Linked DNA regions of Cytobacillus luteolus. Each later gene encodes a partner of the first gene's protein in a complex. Links are inferred from orthologs where the notes say so. Each region holds a gene or a part of one and is shown on either strand. Other genes may lie near its edges. The genes, in order: J2Z26_RS03100 and J2Z26_RS07375.

What was found.
Region 2: J2Z26_RS03100 (region 1) and J2Z26_RS07375 share a complex: the UniProt entries of both Bacillus subtilis proteins name them as parts of the ktrCD complex. The link is inferred for Cytobacillus luteolus from one-to-one orthologs.

What each region holds. Positions count from the first base shown.
Region 1 is NZ_JAGGKM010000001.1:597,885-607,501, forward strand. The notes cover bases 1-2,978. They hold J2Z26_RS03100 (TrkH family potassium uptake protein), read left to right. Parts: upstream 1-802; coding sequence 803-2,155; downstream 2,156-2,978. Other genes in these bases: J2Z26_RS03095 (S8 family serine peptidase), read right to left, coding at 1-453; J2Z26_RS03105 (bacillibactin exporter BcbE), read left to right, coding at 2,271-2,978. Also shown: more of J2Z26_RS03105, read left to right, coding at 2,979-3,518; J2Z26_RS03110 (DUF3905 domain-containing protein), read right to left, coding at 3,589-3,948; J2Z26_RS03115 (hypothetical protein), read left to right, coding at 4,072-4,227; J2Z26_RS03120 (hypothetical protein), read left to right, coding at 4,231-4,401; J2Z26_RS03125 (B12-binding domain-containing radical SAM protein), read right to left, coding at 4,451-6,208; J2Z26_RS03130 (CBO0543 family protein), read left to right, coding at 6,433-6,954; J2Z26_RS03135 (CBO0543 family protein), read left to right, coding at 6,969-7,523; J2Z26_RS03140 (methyl-accepting chemotaxis protein), read left to right, coding at 7,704-9,497. UniProt on the Bacillus subtilis protein: Integral membrane subunit of the KtrCD potassium uptake transporter. The 2 major potassium transporter complexes KtrAB and KtrCD confer resistance to both suddenly imposed and prolonged osmotic stress.
Region 2 is NZ_JAGGKM010000002.1:500,137-509,624, reverse strand. Bases 3,602-6,450 are described here. They hold J2Z26_RS07375 (potassium channel family protein), read left to right. Parts: upstream 3,602-4,619; coding sequence 4,620-5,282; downstream 5,283-6,450. Other genes in these bases: rnjA (ribonuclease J1), read right to left, coding at 5,333-6,450; J2Z26_RS07380 (DUF4349 domain-containing protein), read left to right, coding at 3,602-4,519. Outside these bases: J2Z26_RS07390 (ABC transporter ATP-binding protein), read left to right, coding at 1-1,637; J2Z26_RS07385 (ABC transporter ATP-binding protein), read left to right, coding at 1,652-3,478; more of J2Z26_RS07380, read left to right, coding at 3,587-3,601; more of rnjA, read right to left, coding at 6,451-7,000; J2Z26_RS07365 (DNA-dependent RNA polymerase subunit epsilon), read right to left, coding at 7,003-7,212; J2Z26_RS07360 (Cof-type HAD-IIB family hydrolase), read left to right, coding at 7,721-8,497; def (peptide deformylase), read right to left, coding at 8,568-9,122. UniProt on the Bacillus subtilis protein: Catalytic subunit of the KtrCD potassium uptake transporter. The 2 major potassium transporter complexes KtrAB and KtrCD confer resistance to both suddenly imposed and prolonged osmotic stress.

The DNA.
Region 1 (9,617 bases):
TGAAAAAAGTTGTGGATCAAACTTATATAAAGGTAAGTAAGGTGTAACTGAGTCAACTTTAGGTAGGCTTGTCAGATTTTCTAGCTCATGTTCTTCAGCTTTTACTGTAAAAGCAAAATCAGGAATGTAGTCTAAGACCTCAATGCCTAAACTCTCTAGATCTTTTAAATCTTGCTCAGTAACAGGGCCGTTAAACTGAAGAACATGTAAATTATTGTCTTCAGGGACTTTTTCCAGTTTTTTCTTAATGCCTGGTGGTATGTGCACATTTGACGTATTGATTAAAAACTCAGCCTTCCCCAAACTGGGTGTTTTTTTTACATGATGCAGCATTTCTACACCAATCAACTCTAATTCGTTTGTCTCTGAGGACGAAGCGGGTGCTGGAGCCTGGATGGCTAAAGAAGCAACTAGTGCCGCAGTGGTAAGTGTAGCAAACACTTTTTTTAACATTGACTCATCTCCAATCAGTGATTTAGAGTCTGTAAGGCCTTACGCTCTATAAATAACATTAACAGAGTTTTAAAATTCTGTGTATTGTGAAAATTAATGTATTTTTAGTGGATAATTAGTCTGATTTGTGGGGGGATTTTCCTCCTAGGAAGATTGTCATAAGCAGAGGGAAATGAAATTTTATACAACAAAAAATAACCTTGGGGCACATGCAAAAACACAAGTTTCTGTCAAAATTAATAAAAAGAACCATAAAAAACAATCCTATATATAGAAGCTCCCTGTACTAACTGTAGATTCTTTGTGTTATAGTAGGAAAATAATAAGATTAAAAGGACTGACAGAATAGATGTTTAAAAAGGTTTTAAAATTTTTACATACGCTTACTCCAGCACAGCTAATCGTAACCTTCTATTTTATTGCAGTTTCAGTGGCTGTTGCCTTAATTTCCCTACCTATAGCGCATAAGCCTGGTGTAGACCTGTCTTTTATGGATGCTCTTTTTACTGCTGCAAGTGCGGTTAGTGTAACTGGGTTATCTACTGTTTCAATTGCAGATACCTTTAGTGTACAAGGGGTATTTATTTTAGCATTTGTCTTACAATTTGGCGGGATTGGGATTATGACCCTTGGAACGTTTATATACCTAGTCATCGGAAGAAAGATTGGATTAAGAGAACGAAGGTTAATCCAAGTTGATCAAAACCAGTCAAATTTATCAGGATTAGTTAAACTACTAAAGTCTATTATCGTAATTATTTTGTTAATAGAAGCCATTGGTACTTTGATACTTGGTACATACTTCAAAAAATACTATCCAACGTGGGAAGAGGCTTTTTATCAAGGTTTTTTTGCATCTGTGAGTGCGACAACCAATGGAGGATTCGATATTACGGGAGCCTCAATGATTCCGTTCGCAAATGATTATTTTGTTCAATTTATAACAATCATCTTAATTACACTGGGAGCAATAGGGTTCCCTGTTCTAATAGAGGTAAAGGATTTTCTTAGTCAAAAAAATGGTCGCTTTCGTTTTACTCTTTTCACAAAGTTAACGACGATTACATTTTTGGGGTTAATCGTAAGCGGAACATTGCTTATTCTTATCTTGGAATTTAATCATTTCTTTGCAGGTAGATCGTGGCACGAATCCTTTTTCTATGCACTGTTTCAATCAGTGACAACAAGAAGCGGCGGGTTAGCTACGATGGATGTAAGTGAATTTACTCTTCCGACTCTTCTTGTGATTTGTGGATTGATGTTCATAGGTGCTTCACCAAGTTCAGTCGGAGGTGGAATTCGCACAACCACCTTTGCCTTAAATTTGTTATTTCTGTTTCATTTTGCAAGAGGTAAGAAATCAATCAAAATATTCAAACGTGAATTACATGAGGATGATATTATTAAGTCATTAGTTGTAACGATGATGGCATTTATTATTTGTTCAGTTTCAATCATCATTTTATCAATTACTGAACATAACCATTCCTTAATCGAAATTGTTTTTGAAGTTTGTTCAGCCTTCGGAACTGTTGGTCTCTCAATGGGGATTACCCCTGATCTAAGTATTATTGGAAAATGTTTAATCATTCTCAATATGTTTATAGGAAGAGTTGGGATATTAACCTTCTTGTTCTTATTAGGAACTAAAGGGGCAGAAGTGAATTATCATTATCCAAAGGAAAGAGTAATTATCGGGTAATCTTTTGAGGAAACGATCCAAGCTATTGGGTCGTTTCCTTTTTATGACAAAATAAAAACAGTCATAAAGACAAATAGTAAGAAGGTTAATGTAATGTGATAAGGAAGGATTAAAAATGGAATATACGAAAGAACTATCCTATAAAAAGCGGTTAGCAAACAAGAAGAAACATAATGGAAAAAGCTGGGCTATCATTTCAATTGCATCCATTCCATTAATTATGACGTTAGGAAACTCTATGTTAATTCCAGTGTTGCCTTTGTTTGAGAAAAAGCTCGGAATTAGTTCTTTGCAATCAAGCATGATCATTACACTGTATTCCGTTGTTGCGATATTTTTAATTCCGGTAGCAGGTTATTTATCAGATCGAATCGGGAGGAAAAAGGTTATTATACCAAGTCTCATAATAGCTGGGATAGGCGGAATCATCGCAGCATGGGGTACGTGGACTGCAGATAATCCTTATACTTTCGTTTTAATTGGTCGGATTTTTCAAGGGGTAGGAGCAGCAGGAGCAGCGCCTATTGTTATGCCTTTAGTTGGTGATATGTTTCGTGATGAAGATGAAGTCAGTAGTTCATTAGGTGTAATAGAAACGTCAAATACGTTTGGGAAGGTGCTAAGTCCTATACTTGGGGCTGCATTAGCTAGTTTTTTATGGTACTCGCCCTTTCTTGCATTCCCGGTGTTTTGTTTCATTTCCATTCTGTTAATGACTTTTCTAGTAAAAACACCTGATACAACAGAGGAGCCACCTCATTTTGGTGAATTTATCAGTAAAATTAAGGATATTTTTCTCGAAAAAGGACGTTGGATATACGCAGTTTTTGCGATTGGCTGCATACTAATGTACGTTTTATTTGGCGTCCTTTTTTATTTATCAAGTACATTGGAAGATAACTATGGGATTGATGGTTTGAAGAAGGGGTTAATATTGGCTATCCCTCTTGCCTCATTATGCCTAGCATCCTTTATTACAGGGAAGAAGATAAGCAAGAATAAAGTATTAATGAAATGGCTAACTTTTATAGGTCTTGTATTTTTAGCAACAGGGGTCTTCATCATCAGCTTTTCAGAAAACTTATGGTATTTACTTTCTGTATTCTTCTTGTGTGGAATCGGAATTGGAATGGCCCTACCATGTTTAGATGCCTTTTTAACAGAAGGAATTGAAAAGTCTCAACGTGGAACCATTACGTCTATTTATAGTTCAATGCGCTTTATAGGTGTAGCTGTTGGCCCACCTGTATTTGCTATCTTAATGGAAAATTCCCGTTTATTAATGTTTTATAGTACAACGGCAATTTGTATTTTTGCTGGAATTATTAGTCTCTTTGCAATTAAGCCGAAACAAACAAGTTAATATATAAAAAATAGCCCCAATCAAATTTTGATTGGGGCTAAAATAATTAATAAAACTCCATCTTTTCTTTTTAATCTTTACCGTATCCAACATCCTTGTCAGGGTGCATAAATGGAACACCTTTTGGAGGTTTTTTACTTTCAAGAAGTTCACGGTTTTCTGTTGTATTCCAGCCAATGTCATTCGTGGGATGTACCCATTCGTCTCCTGCCATGATAGATGGATCAACCTCATCGCTCCAATTATTTAATGGGGAATTAGGTGAATCATAAAAGCTATCTCCAATAACTACCCCATGCTCGTTTACAAAGGGTTCTTGCATTTTAATGCCTGTTCCTTTAAAGGAAGGAGCACTTATTTGATGTGGTTGTGTTTCATCTAATATTGGTGAATCAATCTCAAGCTTTTCTTCATTTTTCTTTTTTGCCATGGTATCACCACTCTCCATATAGGATTCAATTTTAGTATGAGCATATGAAATAAATATATGAGTCGAATATGGACAAACTAGTGGTGAGTTCATCTCATTATTATTACCATAGGGGGAATCCAAATGAAGCGAAAAGTTGCTAGAGACGCAGCAAGAAAATCAGCATTCACACCAACAGAAAGCCTGCCAGACACAGAATTTTCTGCAGAGGCCCGTTATGAAAATCCTGCCAAAGGTGCAAATCGAAATTCAAAAAAAGGCAATAGCACAGGAGAATAGACGATGAGAAAAGAAGTTAAGCACAAGAAGCATGCTGGCGATAACAACCATGTAATGTCTAAGGATTTGCTAAAAGAAGAATTTGGACATGAAATGGGAGACCCCAATTCAGCCAAAGCTTATGAACTTTTAGCAGATACTAATCAAAAAAAGAAGCAAGATAAGAAAAAGTAAGATAAAAAAGCTGACTCATTTATTGAGTCAGCTTCTCAAGGAAGACCTACTATAAGATTGTATTACTCATATTTGTAGTGAATATTTCAGCATGAGGTTCATACGGATCATAATACACAAGCATCATTGTTTCTGTGTCTATAATTTCTCCAGATTGCAAATACTCACCTAAATCAAACGGCAATGTCTCTAAAACAGTGTGCTTAAATATATCTTTTTCAGATAGGTTAAGCTCTAAATACGCTTCACCTAAAATTGAAGGATTTTCAAGGATGTTTCGATAATGAGAAGATCTAGATTCCTTCGTCATCATATCTGTCCACCATGGTTTTCTAGGCTTGTACTTATGATTCTTGAGATAATCATATTTCATAAAACCTTCAATGATTGAAATGTTCTCCACATCCATTGAAGCCATAAAATCGTGAAGCCTTTTAAATAGGTCCTCTAGTTGATGGCCAATTCTTGACCAACCTTGTTCCTCCCAATAAGCCCCAAATTGCTGGAAGAAATCAAAAGGAGTTTCAAACACTTTTGTTACCAAATATTCGATAGTTGCATCCATTCTATGATCATTCCAGTATTTTTCTAGCACGTCTTCAACTTGCTTAATACGAATGATATCCTCAAACGGAAGGATATTGTTTCGTAGGATTTCATATGGTGAATGATCCATATAAACATATCCATGGTCCTTTGCACGTAGGCGTAAGCCTGTCCCACGTAGCATCTTTAAAAATCCTAGCTGTAGCTCTTCAGGTCGCATTTCAAACACATCATTAAATGTTTGACGGAAGGAATGATAATCCTCTTGGGGAAGTCCAGCTATTAAATCTAGATGCTGATCAATTTTTCCGCCATCTTTAACAAGGGTCACTGTCCGTTTAAGTTTACTAAAGTTTTGTTTCCTCATTACTAATTCATTCGTTGCATCATTCGTTGATTGAACACCAATTTCAAAACGGAATAATCCTGCAGGTGCATTCTCATTTAAAAATTCAATAACCTCAGGTCTCATAATGTCTGCTGTAATTTCAAACTGAAACACAGTACCTAGGCGATGCTCATCAATTAAAAATTGGAACATCTCCATAGCATAACTTCGACTAATATTGAACGTACGGTCTACGAACTTAATCGTTTTGGCTCCATTGTCCATTAGGTATCGGATATCATCTTTTACTTTTTCACGGTCAAAGTAACGAACGCCAACTTCGATCGAAGACAAACAGAATTGGCAACTAAATGGGCAGCCTCTGCTCGTTTCAATATAAGTGACACGTTTTGATAGCTGTGGGATATCCTCTTCAAAGCGGAATGGAGATGGGACTTCTTTTAAATCTAATTTATTCCTTTGTGGATTAATTATATATTGGTCATTTTCTTTAAAAGCTAGGCCACTAACTTCTTTCACGCTTTCTTGACTCTGTAATTTAAAGAGAAGTTGTTTGAAGGTTTCCTCGCCTTCACCAATAACAATATAATCAACCTCTGGTATGCGCTCAAGCCATTCTCTTACATCATAGGTAACCTCAGGACCACCAATGACAATAGTAAGTGAAGAGTCAATTTTTTTTAACATTTTTATAACCTTAATCGTCTCTTCAATGTTCCAAATATAACAACTAAAACCAATAATATCTGGTTTTTTACTATAAAGGTCAGTAACGATATTCATGACCGGGTCTTTAATTGTATATTCGGCGAGCGAAATATCAAATTCAGGGGCAGCATACGCCTTTAAGCATCGAATCGATAAACTCGTATGAATGTATTTTGCATTTAATGTACTTACAACAATATTCATTTTTTTTCCTCATTTCTAGGGCAGAAAAGTCTAACTGTACAAACCATTATTCTATCATATTTTAGACAATAAAGTAGGGATAAAAACGTGAGAACGGAAAAAAGATAGTATGATTGTCCTCATCAAGTATTGGGTAAAGAGGAAAAAAATGGTAATTAATTCCTAGAATATATTATCCAGTATTTTACATACTAACAATATGAGAATTATCTGGAGGAAATAATATGCATGTAGGAATAACTATAGCTGTCCTATTGGCAGTGTATTGGAAGGCTGACTGGAAAAATTGGAGACATTATCATCCAACTCTTTTATATGTTGTAATTTGCAATCTCCTATATAACTGCTTATGTGCAGGATATTTATTATGGGAGTATAAACCGGATTTTTTGTTTCACCATAATAGTACAGATCTTGTTTATTCCTTTATTGTTCTCCCGGGTATAGCATTACTGTTTTTAACCGGCTACCCTTATGAGACCAAGATGAAAAAACAGTTCACTTATATTTCAAAATGGGTTGTGCTTTCCCTCATTGTGGAGGGGATCGTGTTACTATTCGGTTTTATAGTGCTTAACAGGGGTTGGAAATATTGGATGGAAGTTCCTTTTTATTTTACAATGTATTATTTGATTCGTTTGCATCATACAAGACCACTTCTTACATACGTATTATCAATTATTATAATTGTTTTTTTAATGAATGCATTTGATGTCCCGTTTTCGGTTCCTATTGAAAAGCGTTAGTAGGGAGGTATCATATGAGCTATGAAAAAATTGAAAACTACCAGAAGACATTATTGGAGTTAGAACTTCAGTATTGGTTAGAAAACTCTTTATTTACTCCTGCGTGGTTGGTATTACTTGCTGCAGCCCTTATTCCCTGGATCATATGGTATAAATATGTTGATCGATCTAGATTTCAAGAGATCATCCTCTTTGGCATGCTTTGGATGATTCTTGCTACGGTTATAGATGAAATCAGTTCTACATGGATGTTATGGTCTTATCCAAGAAAGCTCTTCCCCACTATTCCTCCTTTAATCCCTGCTGATCTTACAATTGTTCCCGTAGTGTATATGTTTATTTATCAATATACGGCAACCTTTAAGGTGTATATGTTTTGGTCAATTATAGTTGGTGCCGTGTTTTCATTTGTAATAGAAGTTATCTTTGTTCATTTTGATTTATTTAAAATGTATCGGTGGGAACATTGGTATTCATTTATAAGCTTTATTATTGTAGCTGCTATTATAAAGGGTATACACCAAAGAATAATGAAGGTAAGAAAGTTACCAAAATCACCTATTGGATAGTAAGATTCTCCATAGGTGTTTATTTAGTTATAAATTTCCACTATAAAAGAAAAAGATAGAATAATAGGAAAATATGACTGAATATATTTCCTTATTCGACAATTTAATTTATAATGAATAGAAATAATAGTTTGATAATTTGAACTTATGTTTGAAATTGTCGTAAGAAGGGGGTAGGGTTTGTTGAAATTTATAACTAGACTATCAAAGGAGAAGAAGCATAAATCACAAAATAACATGAAAGCTCCTAAGCCTAAAAAAGTGAAAAGGAAGTTTGTAGGCTGGAAAAACCTAAGATTAGGACAAAAATATGGTGCAGCCTTTACGCTTACTCTTTTCTTGTTTAGTATATCAGCAATCATTATTTTCTTACAGTTATCATCGGTACAAGAAAAAATGACTGAAGTAGAAAAAAGTGCAGATAACTCAATTGCTATTACCGAAATGGCATCAGTGTTTCAACAGCTTGGAAGTGAAATTAGTATTTACATAGCTAATAGCAATATTAAACACGTTACCTCTTTCCAAGAGTTAACCACACAGTTTTCTACTTTAGAGCAAGAAATTAGACCCCAATTAGTCAATGAAAACCATGTGATTATGTTTAATAAAGTAGTAGCAAATCAACGAGAGTTAATCCAATTATTCGCAGAGGATGTCATGCCTGCTGTAAAGGCCCAGAAAGCACTTGATTCCATGAAGGCTAGTAATGAGGCTAATGAAATCATTAGCAATACGGTCATAATGCTTACTGATTTAAGAGGTCAATTGAAAATGGATAGTGAAAAAGCAGTGGAATCTGTTGGCGCAAGTGTTGCGTCAACAATCCTTATTCTTGTAGCTTCTATCCTAGTTTCAGGAATCTTAGGAACAATCAGCATACTAGTAATAGGTAGAATGCTGAAGAAACAATTTACTAAGCTCATTAAAACATCGGAGGAGATAGCAAGAGGAAACCTGAATGTAGATTCAATAAACTCTACTTCAAAAGATGAGATCGGAATGCTAGGTCAATCAATTGACACGATGAGAGAAAGCCTTCAAGCGATGATTCAGGAAATTTTATCTGTCTCTTCACATGTAACAGACAAAAGTACTGAGCTAACCTCTACATCATCTGAGGTGAGAGCAGCAAGTCAACAGGTTGCATCAACCATGCAAGAATTGTCCACAGGTGCGGAGGAGCAGGCACATTCATCTTCTTTACTAGCACAAATGATGGAGGAGTATGTTACAAAAATTAGAACCGCAAATGAAAGTGGTACTAGAGTTCATAAGTCATCCCTAGCTGTTTTAGAGCTTACAGAAAGAGGAAATGAGGCTATGAATTTATCAACCTCGCAAATGAGCAAAATAAATGAACTTATGAAAGCCTCAGTTAGCAAAGTTAAAGGACTCGATGAGCAAACGAAGCAAATATCTACACTTGTACAAGTCATTCGAGAGATTGCTGAGCAAACGAATTTGTTGGCTTTGAATGCAGCGATTGAGGCAGCAAGAGCGGGCGAGCATGGTAGAGGCTTTGCTGTTGTTGCAGATGAGGTAAGAAAGCTTGCAGAGCAAGTTGCACACTCAGTTAAGGATATTCGAGAAATTGTCTCAAGTATTCAAAATGAATCTAATGAGGTTGCAAACTCCTTACAAGCTGGATACAAGCAGGTAGAACAAGGTACACTGCAAATTGAGGATACGGGTCATACATTTAAAGAGATAAATTTAGCAGTAAAGACAATATCAGGTGATATACATGATATCTCAAATAATCTTGCTACGATTTCAGATAGTACAGTTAAAATGAATCAATCAATTGAAACTATTGCTTCTGTCTCGGAGCAAGCGGCTGCAGGAATTGAACAAACGTCAGCATCAGTTCAAGAAACAAATGGTTCAATGGAACTGATTGCAGGAAGTGCAGAGACATTATCAGACTTAGCTGATCAACTAAATTCAATGATTAGTAAATTTAAACTATAGAAGTTGAGGCCAGTATAGGGTATTTTATACTGGTTTTTTTCATTCATTGGTAAATCGTCTAATAGAAGAGGAACCTTTGTAAGTCCGTTGGGTATATTTTCATATTTTCGTAAAGTTACT
Region 2 (9,488 bases), on another replicon or contig:
AATTTACAATCGATGATGTTATACGGGGTGGGCAATACCAATATGTGCCATATTTAGCATTAGGTTTTGTTGGTATTATGATTATAAAGGGAATTGCGACTTATTTTAACCAATACCTAGGTGATATGTTTGGAATTAAGTCTGTCTATTCACTTCGTAATTCTCTTTATGAAAAACTTCAATTTTTACCATTTAAGTACTATGATAATGCAAAAACCGGTGATTTAATGTCTCGTTTAACAGCAGATGTTGAAGGGTTTCGTTTCTTCCTATCCTTTGGCTTTGCGGAGTTAATTCGTTTTGTACTATTACTTGGAATTAGCTTTAGTGTTATGTTTTATTATTCAGTGCCTTTAACATTAGTAACCATTGCTTCTTTACCTTTCTTGGCGGTGGCTGTGTATAAGTTTGATAAAACAGTCCATCCAGCTTTCCGAGGCATTAGGAAGTCATTTGGAAGACTTAATACGAAGGTTCAAGAAAATATAAGTGGTATTAACACGGTAAAGTCTCTATCAAGAGAAGGTTTTGAGATTAATAAGTTTAATGATTCAAATACTGATTATAAGGATCATTATCTGAAGACATCCAATGTTTGGGCTAAGTATTTTCCGTTAATGGAGTTTATCGGTAACATCTGTGTTGTGACCTTACTCTCATTTGGTGGTTATTTAGTTATAAATAATCAGGTTACACCAGGGGAGTTAGTTGCTTTCTTTAGTTTAGTTTGGTACATTATGTGGCCAATCATGAACTTAGGGTTCGTTATTAACATGTTTTCACAATCAAAAGCATCAGGAGAAAGGCTTTTAGAAATCTTAGAAGCAGAGGAGGATATTGTTGAAAAACAAAATCCTATCAAAAAAGACCGCTTACTAGGACATGTGGAATTCAAGGATGTTACCTTAAACTACACAGAAGATGATGAAAAAGCCTTATCAAATGTTACCTTCAATGCGGAACCAGGTAAAGTTATTGGTTTGATTGGGGCAACAGGGTCAGGTAAAACTAGTATTACTCAGCTAATTACACGATTCTATGAACCTACTAGTGGACAAATTTTAATTGATGGTAAAGATGTAAGAGATTACTCTCTACATACTTTACGTAATAATATTGGTTTTGTTTTACAGGAATCTTTTCTTTTCTCATCATCGATAAAAGCCAATATTGCATACGGTAACCCAGATGCATCCATGGAGGATATTATTGATGCAGCAAAACGAGCGGATGCTCACGAATTTATTATGGAGCTACCAGATGGTTATGACACGATGTTAGGTGAGCGTGGTATGGGATTATCTGGAGGTCAAAAACAACGTATTGCTATTGCAAGGTCCATTTGTATTGACCCTAGTATTCTTATTTTGGATGATGCAACAAGTGCGGTAGATATGAAAACTGAATTTAAGATTCAAGGAGCATTAAAAGAAGTAATGAAAGGTCGTACAACATTCATTATTGCTCACCGTATTTCATCTCTTAAACATGCAGATGAAATTCTTGTACTAGATCAAGGTGTAATCGTTGAACGTGGAACACATGAAGAGTTAGTAAAAAATGAGGGACCTTATAAACGTATTTATGATATTCAATACAAAGATCAAAAAACGGTGCTTCAATCACAAACAGGATGAGGTAGGTGAACAACATGAATGAAAAGAAGGAAAAACGAAATAAACTAGATCGATTTCAATACTCAACAGATCAAGTAATCGAGAAGCCTTTTAACTGGAAGCAAATGGCCAGACTATTTAGCTATATGAAGCCCTATTCTAAGAGTCTATTACCATTAGCATTTTTAACAGTAATTGTTGCAACAGCTGTCCGTTTAATTGTACCAATCCTTATTGGTGTATATACAATGGACCATGCGATTGCAAATAAAGATTCAGATTTATTAATAAAACTAGTCTTAATTATTGCTGGTCTTTATTTCTTATCTTATTTAGCAAATACATTCCGTATTCGGTATATGAACCTACTTGGACAAAACGTAATCTATGATTTACGTAAACATTTATTTACTCATGTTCAAGGACTTTCACATCGCTTTTTTGATCAACGATCAGCAGGATCTATCCTAGTTCGAATTATGAATGATATAAACTCCTTACAGGAATTATTTACGAGCGGGGTCATTAACCTACTCATGGATTTCTTATTATTAATAGGAATTTTCGTTATCTTATTTGCATTAAGTCCAGAGTTAACGATTGCGATCTTAATTATACTTCCGATTATGTTTTTCATTTCAACAAGTTTACGTAAAAAAATAAGACGTTCTTGGCAAACAGTACGTATTAAGCAGGCAAAGCTTAATTCTCATTTAAATGAAAGCATTCAGGGAATTCGTGTTACACAGTCATTCACACAAGAAAAAGAAAATATGGCTTTCTTTGATGGCGTTAACACAGAGACATATGAAAGCTGGAGAGATGCTACTCAGAAAAATGCGATGTTTAGACCATTTGTTGAGATGTCTAACGCAATCGGTACTGCAATTTTAATTTGGTTTGGAGCAATGCTTATTCAAAACCCAGATAGTGGTGTAACCATTGGGGTATTTGTTTCATTCGCATTTTACTTAGGAATGTTCTGGGAACCAATTTCTCGTTTAGGTCAAGTTTATAACCAATTACTAATGGGAATGGCTTCATCTGAACGTATTTTTGAATTCTTAGATGAAAAGCCGATTGTTTCAGAAAAAGACGATGCTGTTTCGCTTACAGATATGAAAGGTAAAATTGAATTTGATAAGGTCGAATTCTCTTATGATGAAAAACGAAAAGCATTAAAAGGTGTTTCCTTAACGATGGAAGCGGGGCAAACTGTTGCCTTAGTTGGACATACAGGTTCAGGTAAAACAACAATTGCTAACTTAATTAGCCGTTTTTACGATGCGACAGCGGGTGATGTTAAAATTGATGGTTATAATGTAAAAGACTTATCTGTTGCAAGTGTTAGAACACAAATAAGTGTTGTTCTACAAGATACATTTATATTTTCAGGGACTATCATGGAAAATATTCGCTTCGGTCGACCAGATGCAACAGATGAAGAAGTAATTGAGGCTGCAACGGCAGTAGGCGCTGACTCATTTATTGCAAGACTACCAAAGGGCTTCGAAACTGAAGTAGAAGAGCGAGGAAATATATTATCAGTAGGAGAACGACAACTACTTTCATTTGCACGTGCATTACTAGCTGATCCAAGAATCCTCATTCTTGATGAGGCTACAGCTAGCATTGATACAGAGTCTGAGGTTAAAATTCAAACTGCACTTAAAAAATTGCTAAAAGGTAGAACAGCAATTATTATTGCGCATCGACTATCTACCATTCGTGATTCTGATAATATTATCGTGCTTGATCATGGTCAAATTATAGAGCAAGGTTCACACGATCAATTGATGAAATTACAAGGCCAATATCACAACCTAGTCAAATCACAATTTAAAATGTTAGACGTAGGGTAAGAAAACTTGAACGGGAGATATTACATCTCCCGTTTTTAAAATTTAAGAAGATTGTAACATTTCTTATTGCTCAATCGTCTATATCATAAAGGGACTAGGGGTGTTGAGATGAACAAATATAAGTTAGTAATAACCCTTGTTATTCTTTCTTTTGGCTTAATTCTGGCAGCGTGTAGTGGTGGTGCTTCAGAATCAACGGAGAATAGTAAAACTTCGATGGATATGGCAACTTCAGAGGAAGCTCCAGCAGAGGCTAAGATGGAGCAAAATAGATTAGCTGATGGAAAAAATAAGGGTGTCACTGATTCGAATAAGAGTAATCAACAAAGTAGAATGGTTATTTATCATGCGGATCTTCAATTAGAAGTGAAAGATTATAAATCCGTTCACAGTAAAATTGAGCTACTCGTAAATGAAATGAATGGCTACATTGTTGAGTCTAATGTGTATAACCATGGTGAAAACCAAATGGAAGGGAGACTAACGGTTCGAGTTCCAGAATCTCTCTTCAATTCGTTTATTTCGCAAGTAGGGGAAATGAGTGAAAAAGTTAACCACCAAAACATAACCGGGCAAGATGTAACAGAGGAATATGTAGATCTGGGATCAAGATTAAAGTCTAAAGAGGTTGTTGAGGAAAGATTGCTTCAATTTATGAGAGATGCAAAAGAAACAAAAGATCTACTACAAATATCATCCGATTTAGCTGTTGTGCAAGAAGAAATTGAACAAATCAAGGGGAGAATGAACTACCTTGAGAACCAGGCGAACTTATCGACTGTTTCGATGACATTGTATGAAAACAAGGTAATTGTACCAGAAATAGATGGTAGTGGACTGAACACATGGGATAAGACAAAAAAGCAGTTTATGGACAGCATTAACTTTATTTTAGGTGCTGTTTCCGGTTTCTTTGTTTTCTTAATTGGGAATTCACCAATCCTTTTATTACTAGGATTGCTTGGATTTGTCGTTTACCTTTTTATGAGAAAAATGGCTAGACAAAAGATACGTGAGGAACAACAAAAGTCGGGAGATTAATCTCGGCTTTTTTGTTTAATGCATACTTTTCCCTCTATTCTGTGGTAAAATTAGTACCATCTTATTATACTAGTCAGCGACAAATTCGGGGGTTTTAATTATGAAAAAAGAGTTTGCAGTAATAGGGTTAGGCCGTTTTGGTGGAAGTATATGTAGAGCCCTTAGTGAAGAGGGAATGGAAGTTATGGCCATGGATGTTATAGAGGAAAAGGTGAATGAATTTTCTTCGATAGCATCGCATGCTGTTGTTGGTGATTCTACTGATGAATCCGTTTTAAAAAGTATAGGAATCCGTAACTTTGACCATGTCATCGTAGCGATTGGAGACAATATTCAAGCTAGTATCCTAACGACTTTAATTTTGAAAGAGCTTGGGGTAAAACATATTACAGTTAAAGCTCAAAATGATTATCATGAAAAAGTCTTAAATAAAATAGGGGCTGATCAGATTGTTCACCCTGAGCGAGACATGGGTAAACGTATTGCTCATAGTATCATGTCTAATAATGTCTTGGACTACTTGGAGCTATCAGATGAACACAGTATAGTCGAGATTGTTGCTAGTCAAAGGCTTGATGGTCATACATTAATAAGTCTAGACATTCGAGCAAAATTTGGTATAAACATTGTTGCATTCAAACGGGGTAAGGATATCATTGTTTCCCCACAAGCTACTGAAGTAATTAGAAAAGGTGATATCCTCATTGTAATAGGGGCAGATGTAGATATCGACCGATTCGAAAAAACAATGATCGGTGAGTGAAAATAGATGAAAAAAGAGACAACCTCATTTGAGATTGTCTCTTTTTCTATTTATACCTCCATGATGATTGGTAAAATCATAGGACGGCGTTTTGTTTTCTCGTAAAGGAAAGGTGCCAAGGTATCTGTAATTTCGTTTTTAATTTCGGACCATTGAGTGGTGCGACGTTCCATCACTTTATTCAAGTGTTTAGAAATTAAGCCTTGTGCATCATTGATTAAATCTCCAGACTCTCTCATATACACAAATCCACGTGATATTAAATCAGGTCCAGCTGCTATCTTGAAGTCTTTCATGTTAATGCTAACAACAACAATGACAAGTCCTTCTTCTGAAAGAATACGACGATCACGTAAAACGATATTACCAATATCACCTATTCCGCTTCCATCGATGTAGACATTCCCAGAAGGAATTTTCCCAGCTACAGAAGCTTCATTCTCACTTAATGCTAATACTTCACCATTATCCATAATGAAGCAATTTTCCTCTAAAACTCCACAGTCGATAGCAAGCTTTGAATGCATCTTTTGCATACGGTATTCACCGTGGATAGGCATGAAGTATTTAGGTTTAATCAAACGAAGCATAAGCTTTTGTTCTTCCTGACCACCATGACCTGAAGTATGAATATCACTTAGAGCACCATGAATTACCTCAGCACCTGCACGGTAGAGCATGTTGATTGTTCTGCTAACACTTATAGTGTTACCTGGAATAGGAGAAGAAGAAAATACAACAGTGTCTCCAGGAATAATTTGTATTTGTCGATGAGTTCCATTTGCAATCCTTGAAAGGGCCGCCATTGGCTCACCTTGGCTTCCTGTACACAGAATGACAACTTTGTCAGCAGGAAGTCTATTTATTTGTGATGCTTCAATAAATGTGTCCTTAGGGCATCGAATGTAACCTAAATCTTGTCCAATATTTATCGCTGCTTCCATACTGCGTCCAAAAACAGCGACTTTACGATCATAAGCAACAGCAGACTCAACAACCTGCTGAAGACGGTGAATATTAGATGCGAAGGTCGCAAAGATAATTCTTCCTGTTACCTTACGGAAAATATCGTTAATGCTTTCCCCAACACGACGTTCAGACATTGTGAAATTAGGAATCTCACTGTTTGTGCTGTCAGATAATAAACAAAGAACGCCTTCTTTCCCAATCTCAGCCATCTTTGTTAAGTTAGCAGGTTCGCCAACAGGAGTGAAATCAAATTTGAAATCCCCAGTATGAACAATCTGACCAGGTGGTGTTTTTACGACGATTCCATATGAATCAGGTATACTGTGTGTTGTTCTAAAGAAAGTAACAGACGTTTTTCTAAATTTAATAATATCGTCTTCTTGGATTTCAATTAATTTAGCTGTTCGAAGTAAACCATGCTCTTCTAGTTTGTTACGGATTAAGCCTAGTGCTAATTTACCTCCGTAAATAGGTATGTTTACCTCGCGTAAAAGGTACGGAATGCCTCCAATGTGGTCTTCGTGACCGTGTGTAATAAATAATCCTTTTATTTTTTCCACATTCTTAATGATGTAGCTATAGTCAGGAATAACATAATCAATACCTAAAAGCTCGTCTTCAGGAAACTTAATTCCTGCATCAATTAAAATAATTTCATCTTGAAACTGAACACCATATGTGTTCTTACCGATTTCGCCTAGTCCCCCAAATGCGAAAACAGCAGTTTGGTCATTTTTAACAAATTTCATAATCAGATCTCCAATACCTTATAGTCTTCATTTTGTTGCTCATAAGCTAGATGTGCGCCTTCAACTCGTTGCACAAACTCAATGTTGTAGTTACGATCTTTTAATTTCTCACGAACATATCTTTCTGCATCTGCATTAACATAAAGTGTTTTTGTTCTTTCGCGCACAGGAACTTCATTTGCCTGTTCTTGATAGTAAACTTTAAAAATCATTTGCCAAATCTCTCCTTAATTTCCGTTTATAAGATTCACTTGTTCTATTATATAAAAAATTAACAAGTTTTTCATGTTTTTTCTATTTTTGATAAAAATTTAGCATATTGTTCCCATTTCAATATGTAGAAAAGAGGCCCTTCGGACGTCCAGAAGGGCACTTTTTTTATCAAGAAAGTTTAAGCAATTGTTTTTTTCTTTAAAATATCTGTCCAATGTTGTAGTAACTTTTTCCGAAGCTTTTTGAGCATGATTACATCATCTCCTTAATTTACTATTTTAAACCTTCCTTGTCCATTGTTAAATAGGTCATAGGTCAATTTAATTAATTTTGTTACTTATTTTTTATTTAATGTTTTTTTCTTTTTAATTCCATGATTAGTATATGGATTTTTAGGAATGATTATCGTGGGGATATTTGGTAAAAGTAAACGTAATCATTTGACAAGATGATACTGATAAAGTAGCTTTATGAAAGTAATATAAGCTTAAGATTGAGGTGGCAAAAATGACAAAAAAATTAGTGTTTTTTGATATAGACGGTACTCTATTAGACCATGATAAAAAACTGCCTGAAAGTACAAAGAAAGCTATTTTTTCTCTGAAAAGAAAAGGAATTAACGTCGCAATCGCAACTGGTAGGGCTCCATTTATGTATGAAAATCTTAGAAATGAGTTAGAAATTAATACGTTTGTTAGTTTTAATGGTCAATATGTTGTATTTGAGGGTGAGGTATTATACACCAATCCACTCAATCCAGAAAAATTAGATGAATTAAGGAACTTTGCACTAAAGTATAAGCATCCCCTAGTGTATATGAATGCAGAAATGATGCGATCGAATGTTGAAAATCACCCGTTTATACATAAAAGCATCTCTAGCTTAAAATTTGAACATCCAAATTACGAACCCGATTTTCTAGCAAATCGAGATATTTACCAAACTCTGTTGTTTTGTATAAGAGAGGAGGAAGAGAAATATATTCAATCTTTTCCATCCTTTCAGTTTATCAGGTGGCATGAATTTTCAACTGATATCATTCCTTACGGTGGTTCTAAAGCAGAAGGGATTAAAAAGATTATGGATGCATTAGGAGTGAATAGAGAAGATGTCTATGCGTTCGGAGATGGTTTAAACGACGCAGAGATGTTAGATTTTGTAGGAACAGGTGTCGCAATGGGAAATGCTGAGGAAATTATAAAGCAACGCGCTGATATTGTAACTAAGTCAGTTGATGATGATGGAATTGTCCATGGGTTAGAATTAATAGGATTGCTTAAATAGGAAGAGGCTGTATTAAAAATTGATGTGGAGTTGTCACATTAATTTATAGTACAGCCTTACAAAGTTTGTGTTATCTTTCTATTCCAATTGCATTTTCAGGCGTAGCAAATGGATCTTCTTTATTAATATGGTCATAAAACATTACACCATTTAAATGGTCAATTTCATGTTGGAAAACAATTGCTGGCAAACCTTTAAGTCTTAGATTTACTTCCTCACCGTCAACCGTTGTAGCCTTTACTTTTATTCGTGCATACCTAGGGACATACCCAGGAACTTCACGATTAACCGATAAGCAGCCTTCTCCACTAGTTAAGTAACTTTTTTCAATAGAATGACTTATAATTTTAGGGTTAAAAAGTGCAAAGCTTATAAGTTTATCATTTTCATCTCTTACGTGTATTGCAATCATTCTTTTTAAAACGTTGATTTGTGGAGCCGCAAGGCCAATACCAGGTCTGAGACCATATTTCTCGGCAATTACAGGATCCTGACTATTTTTAACAAATTCCATCATCTTGATCAGTATATCCTTTTCCTCTTGTGTTGCAGGCAATTTTATCTCTTTAGCATTAGCTCTTAAAGAGGGGTGGCCTTCGGTTATTATATTTTCCATTGTAATCAATTTTAACATTCACTCCTTATGTACCAGATGCTTATTAACATTTACCCTTAGTTTAGCAGAGGAAGGTTGTTTTTAAAAACACTTTTTATTGCGGCAATTAGTTAAGTCATATTACTGTTAATACATTTGAAGAATAAATTTGTGTGTTTAGAAAACTCATTAAAAAGTTCTAAGTAAGTGGACAAGCACATACATATTATTAATCACTAATTAAAGAATAATTTCCAAGGTGTTTCATAAAAAATAGATAAGTCACTAAAAATGAAAAAAAGAAATGAACAGGTTGTAAAAAAAAGCGTAAAACTTTATAGTAGAATATGGTACATAGGTAAGGGGGATTTATAGGTGAAACTTAAATTAACGATA